Regions from separate parts of the Citrobacter tructae genome, predicted to be linked through region 1. Evidence: predicted binding sites of a transcription regulator. Region 1 holds the regulator's gene; each other region holds the start of a gene.
The links. The regulator PhoB, encoded in region 1, activates phosphate uptake and scavenging genes when phosphate is short. The targets are predictions, from matches to a motif close to CTGTCATAAAACTGNCNNAT.
Positions count from the first base shown of each region.

Region 2: a site for PhoB is predicted at 1,432-1,451, ahead of rbsK (ribokinase). Genes of this name have one in related genera too.
Region 3: a site for PhoB is predicted at 1,537-1,556, ahead of uvrB (excinuclease ABC subunit UvrB). Genes of this name have one in related genera too.

Region 1 covers NZ_CP038469.1:2,244,399-2,246,678, forward strand. The annotation lists gene phoR (phosphate regulon sensor histidine kinase PhoR) at 1-409, opposite strand, end outside; gene phoB (phosphate response regulator transcription factor PhoB) at 460-1,149, opposite strand; gene sbcD (exonuclease subunit SbcD) at 1,343-2,280, shown strand, end outside.
Region 2 covers NZ_CP038469.1:3,458,614-3,460,893, reverse strand. The annotation lists gene fucP (L-fucose:H+ symporter permease) at 1-358, opposite strand, end outside; gene rbsK (ribokinase) at 386-1,306, opposite strand; gene E4Z61_RS17275 (DeoR family transcriptional regulator) at 1,633-2,280, shown strand, end outside.
Region 3 covers NZ_CP038469.1:51,576-53,855, reverse strand. The annotation lists gene uvrB (excinuclease ABC subunit UvrB) at 1-1,307, opposite strand, end outside; gene bioD (dethiobiotin synthase) at 1,923-2,280, opposite strand, start outside.

The DNA of each region.
Region 1 (2,280 bases):
CCGGCCAACGCAGTCCCAAAACCTGCTGCGCCAGACCGTTACACCAGAAAATACCGCCTTCTTCGGTGGTCAGCACCACCGCATCGGGGAGTGACTCCGCCCCGCTGCGAAAGCGTTTAATCAGATTCCCCAGCTCACGACGGCGTTTTTTGTTACGCAGTTGCATTTGATGCAGGCCATAGAGCAACGGTTCCCAACTGCCACGCCCCGGCGGAGGCGTCATACTCATGTCGACCCATAACCACCAGGATAAACGCAGTAAATTCCAGAAATGCCAGATAAGCAGACCCGTTACCGATGCCAGTAAAAACCAGGGCAGGTAACCCAAAAAAGCACTAAGGATAAAAGCTGGTATGCAGCAAAGTATCAGCTCCAGTACCAGCCTTTTCCATGACAATCGTTCAAGCAAACGTCACACTCCATTTACAGCTTGATCTAATGGGCTATCTCACGTACCCGTCAGAAGCGGGTTGAAAAACGGTATCCCGTCCCACGTACCGTCTGCACCATGCGATCGTGGCCGCTGTGCTCCAGCGCCTTACGCAAGCGACGGATATGCACATCAACCGTCCGGTCCTCCACGTACACATTGGTGCCCCAGACATGATTAAGTAATTGTTCGCGGCTGTAGACGCGCTCGGGATGGGTCATAAAGAAATGCAGCAGTTTGAATTCGGTTGGTCCCATATCCAGCGGAGCCTCCCCGGTCATCACGCGATGCGAGGTGGGATCAAGACTCAGCCCCTGCATCTCAATGACTTCTTCAACCGCCATTGGCGAAATACGACGCAGCACGGCTTTAATACGTGCCACCAGTTCCTTGGGGGAAAACGGCTTGGTGATATAGTCATCCGCGCCGGTTTCCAGCCCACGCACGCGGTCTTCCTCTTCGCCTCTCGCCGTCAGCATCATGACAGGGATATCCCGCGTCATCGCCTCACGCTTGAGGTGTTTAATGAACTGCAGGCCCGATCCGCCGGGAAGCATCCAGTCAAGTAGGATCAGATCCGGCCAGGGTTCATTGAGTTGATTCACCGCACTGTCATAGTCTTCGGCTTCTACAGGTTGGAACCCGTTTTGCTCGAGCACGAAGCAGACCATTTCACGAATTGGAGCTTCATCTTCTACGACCAGAATACGTCTCGCCATGATTTGCCCTGTTTTTAATTTAATCGTTCATACCCTAAATACGCCGCCATTATGCGTCAGATTTATGACATTTTTATGAAAAAGATAATCCAGGTTTAACGAAGGTTGTTGAATTATGACAGCCCGGAAACAAGATATTCGCGCTGTTGCAAGGTTATAATCCCCTTTATCGCTTTTTCGTCATGGAACTCTTATGCGCATCCTTCACACCTCTGACTGGCATCTGGGACAAAACTTCTACAGCAAGAGCCGCGCCGCCGAGCATCAGGCTTTTCTTGACTGGCTGCTGGAAACGGCACAATCCCATCAGGTGGATGCCATTATTGTGGCAGGCGATATTTTTGATACCGGCTCACCACCCAGCTACGCCCGCGAGATTTACAACCGCTTTGTCGTTAATCTGCAGCAAACAGGCTGCCATTTGGTGGTGCTGGCAGGCAATCATGACTCCGTCGCCACGCTTAATGAATCGCGCGATATTTTGGCGTTCCTGAATACCACGGTGGTCGCAAGCGCGGGTCATGCGCCGCAAATACTGAAACACCGCGACGGTACGCCGGGTGCCGTACTGTGCCCAATTCCTTTTTTGCGTCCGCGCGACATCATCACCAGCCAGGCGGGACTGACCGGCAGCGAAAAACAGCAGCATCTGCTGGGGGCAATTACCGACTATTACCAGCAGCAGTACCAGGACGCCTGTAAACTGCGCGGTGAACTGAATCTGCCGATCATTGCGACAGGACATCTGACTACCGTCGGTGCCAGTAAAAGTGACGCGGTACGTGACATTTATATTGGAACGCTGGACGCCTTTCCGGCACAGAATTTCCCACCAGCGGATTACATCGCGCTGGGACATATTCACCGGGCGCAGGTTATCGGCGGGACGGAACATATTCGCTACTGCGGCTCGCCGATTGCCCTCAGTTTTGACGAGTGTGGCAAAAGCAAATGCGTCCATCTGGTGAGCTTCGACGAAGGGAAACTCAGCGCTGTCGAGAACCTCACCGTACCGGTGACGCAGCCGCTTGCGGTATTGAAAGGCGATTTAGCCGCCATTACCGCCCAGCTTGAGCAATGGCGCGGCGTAGAGCAGCAACCGCCCATCTGGTTAGATATCGAAATTACCAC
Region 2 (2,280 bases), 1.2 Mb from region 1:
CGAAAATCGCCGCGAGGAACATGGTGTAAGTTGCCATATGTGACGCGGGGAAAAAGAGCGTACACCCGACGATATAAAGCGTCAGCCCCATTAAAATGGCGATTTTATAACTGGTCTTTTTAATCACCAGAGATGCCGGAATCGCAATTAAGAAATAACCGCCATAAAAGGCGCTCTGAACTAATGCCGAGGCAAAGTTACTGAGTGAAAATACACTTTTAAACTGCGTAATCAGAATATCGTTTAATGCGGCTGCGCATCCCCATAATGGGAATAAACAGGATAACAAAATAAACTGGAACAGAGGGGTCTTATTCAGATACCCATCAGGCATCTGAATGATGTTTTTATTGTTCATAGTGCTACCTTTTACAGTGCAGGAGTATTATTCGTTTAAGGTAAGAAACTCATTAAATTGTTCGATGCTCGGGTAAGATGATTGGGTACCTTTTCCGGTAACGCTAAAAGCAGCGAAGAGAGCAGCTTTCTTCATTGCGGCCTCAACATTTCCGCTTTGTACATAATAATGTGCAAAGCAACCGATGAAAGCATCACCTGCACCGCTGGTATCAACAGCATTCACTTTAAACGCCGGAACATGGACTTCCTGGTCACGCGTCATCCATAGCGCGCCTTTTTCACCCATAGTAACAATAATATTATTCAATCCTTTATCGACCAAAGAACGTGCTGCAGCGCGAATATGATCGTAAGTATCAACCGGCATACCGGTTAATATTTCCAATTCGGTTTCATTCGGTACGAAGAAGTCGCATTTACAGGCATACGACATATCTAATTCACATAATGCAGGTGCTGGATTTAATAACACTTCAATGCCATGCTTTTTACCAAATTCAATCGCGTGGTAAACCGTCTCTAGCTGAACCTCCAATTGCAACACGATTAACTGACATTTCTTCAGATCTTCCGCCGCGCGATCGATATCTTCCGGAGAGAGAAACTTGTTCGCCCCTTTAATAATCAAAATGCTATTACTGGAGTTGGCATTGACGAAAATCGGCGCAACGCCGCTGCTGGTACAGGGGACCTTTTCTACATAGGTGGTGTTAATGCCCCAGGACTCGAGGTTGCGAATGGTGTTATCTGCAAAAATGTCATCTCCAACTTTGGTCAGCATCAACACTTTGGAATTGAGCTTAGCGGCCGCAACGGCCTGATTTGCCCCTTTACCACCACAGCCAATTTTGAACGCTGGCGCTTCCAACGTTTCCCCTTCTTTGGGCATCTGGTTGGTGTAAGTGATGAGATCCACCATGTTGGAGCCAATAACCGCGATATCCATTTTACTACCTCTCAGAAACAATCACACAACAATGATATTAAAATAACATTATCATGTTACTTCCGTATCATTTGTGACTAAGATCGCGATTGGAAGAACATTTTATTGTTTATTTATTATGCTGAATGTTGCAACTTTATCACACTTAAAATGATTAACTTGATTACAATCAACTGAAATTTAACCAATTAAAATCAATAAAACGTGAAAAAAACACACTTTTATTTCCCAGTGGTCAGACGTATAGTAATGCAGCAATGTCATGTTCTAAGAAACACAAAAATGTTACTTAAGGAACATGAAAACATGATTCGTGGAGAAAGTGCATGGAAACCAAGCAAAAAGAACGTATTCGACGTCTGATGGAATTGTTGAAGAAGACCGACCGAATCCATCTGAAAGAGGCGGCGCGAATGCTGGAGGTTTCCGTGATGACCATTCGTCGGGATCTCAGCCAGGATGACGAACCGCTACCACTCACGCTGCTCGGTGGTTACATTGTGATGGTGAACAAGCCTGCCGCCATCGTTAACGCTCCGCTCCCCGCGCAAAAACAGTATCATCGTGACGATTTACCGGTCGCCATCCTGGCCGCAGGACTGGTGAGTGAAAACGATCTGGTCTTTTTTGATAATGGCGTGGAAATGCCTCTAGTTATCAGTATGATCCCGGACGATATTACCTTTACCGGGATTTGCTACTCGCACCGGGTATTCGTAGCGCTCAATGAAAAACCCAATGCCACGGCGATTCTTTGCGGGGGTACCTATCGGGCGAAAAGTGACGCTTTTTACGACACCAGTAATACTTCCCCTTTGGACGCACTCAACCCACGGAAAGTTTTTATCTCCGCCAGCGGTGTGCATGAGCATTTCGGTGTCAGTTGGTTTAACCCGGACGACCTCGCCACCAAACGTAAAGCGATGGAACGCGGGCTACGTAAAATTTTGCTGACGCGTCACGCCCTGTTTGAT
Region 3 (2,280 bases), 2.2 Mb from region 1:
AGTAAATCATCCACCTGCGTCGCCACCGGACGCACTTCAATCACCGGATCCAGCAGGCCGGTCGGTCGTACCACCTGATCGACCACATCGTCGCCGGATTTCTCCAGCTCATAGTTGCCCGGCGTGGCGGAAACGTAGATAGTTTGCGGCGCCAGCGCTTCGAACTCTTCAAACTTCAGCGGGCGGTTATCCAGCGCCGACGGTAGACGGAACCCGTACTCAACCAGCGTCTCTTTTCTCGCCCGGTCGCCGCGATACATGCCGCCGATTTGCGGGATGGTGACGTGGGATTCATCGACCACCAGCAGGCCATCGGCGGGCAGGTAGTCAAACAGCGTCGGTGGCGGTTCGCCAGGCCCGCGCCCGGAGAGATAGCGGGAATAGTTTTCAATGCCCGAGCAGTAACCCAACTCGTTCATCATCTCCAGGTCGAACTGCGTACGCTGGCTTAAGCGCTGTTCTTCCAGTAACTTATTGTTAGCCAGCAGGTTTTTACGCCGATCTGCAAGTTCGACTTTAATTTCTTCCATCGCCTGTACAATGCGTTCGCGCGGCGTGACATAGTGCGTTTTAGGGTAGATGGTAAAACGCGGAATACTGGATTCAACCTGACCTGTCAGTGGGTCAAACAGCGACAAACGCTCCACCTCCTCATCAAACAGCTCCACGCGCAGCGCAATGTCGTCAGATTCTGCCGGGAAGATGTCGATCACCTCACCGCGCACGCGGAAAGTACCGCGCTGAAACGCCTGATCGTTGCGGGTATATTGCAGTTCCGCCAGCCGACGCAGAATCGCGCGTTGATCAATAATCATGCCGACCGTCAGGTGTAGCATCATTTTCAGATACAGGTCCGGGTCGCCCAGACCATAGATCGCGGAAACCGAGGCCACCACAATGACATCCCGACGCTCCAGCAGCGCCTTGGTCGCCGACAGTCGCATCTGCTCAATGTGTTCGTTGACCGACGCATCTTTCTCGATGAACGTGTCAGAACTCGGCACGTACGCTTCCGGCTGGTAATAGTCGTAGTAGGAGACAAAATACTCTACCGCGTTATCCGGGAAGAACTCTTTCATCTCGCCGTACAACTGGGCTGCCAGCGTCTTGTTGGGTGCCAGCACCATGGTCGGGCGCTGTAGGTCCGCAATGACGTTGGCAATGGTGAACGTTTTCCCCGATCCCGTTACGCCCAGCAGCGTCTGATGCGCCAGACCATCCTCCAGCCCTTCTTCCAGGCGACGAATCGCCTCAGGCTGATCGCCAGAGGGTTTAAAAGCGGAATTCAGTTTGAACGGTTTACTCATGAGCAGCTACCTGAAGCAATGGGCGGGCAGGTGTCTAATTTTACTCGCAGCAGTAGATTTTGCCAGTAAAATATACTGGATGAAAAAACAGTAACGCACCACAATATTTCTGTTACGCCCCCTGAAACCCCATCGCGGCAGGCTGAAATTTCACCACGGGCAAGATAAAACACCAGCAAAAATGTGTTATCCCCAGACCTATGACTTTTTTAACATTTGTCAAGCCAGGAGATGAAAGTTTTATGGCAACGGATGACACTTCCACGACAGGCATTGCTTTTATCTAACAATATGTAATTCAATAACTATTTTCCCAAGACGTCTTTCGCAGCAATTTAGTCGCAGGCCGCGTCTTCTCTCGCTTACATAGTGTTTTCTAACTCTAATACACAAGGTTATCCACAGGAATGGTGGATAACTGTCTCTAGCCCACGCTGACTGCCGCCTGGCGGAAACGTATCGATGTCCTTTTTTGGTCGAATAAAAAAAAATTATCGCTAAATTTTGATATTTATCAGCTAACGAAGCAGGCTGTAACAGCCGAGATCCTGCTCGCATTTTCATCATTTATTTGCCTGTCCCAATGTGTTGAAAAGGACAGGCCGTTCCCATTTGTCAACAACAGGATGGTGCCAGAGACAAAACGCTCAGATCGATATATTGCCCGGTCGATGCCTGCTCCGGTACCTCTGACAGCCACGGGATCTCTCCCAGTAGCGGTGCAGGAAGTGCGCGCGTCAGCGTCGCCATATATTCAGCGTGACGCTTCCCTGGCGGGGTCACGTCATTGGCAACCCAACCGACCAGCGGCAACCCCGCCTGGCTTATCGCCTGTGCTGTGAGGAGGGCATGGTTGATACAGCCAAGCTTCACGCCAACCACCAGAATTACCGGCAACTGTTCTGTTTGCACCCAATCAGAAAAGCTCAGCGTCGGCGAAAGCGGGGTAAACCATCCTCCCGCACCTTCCACC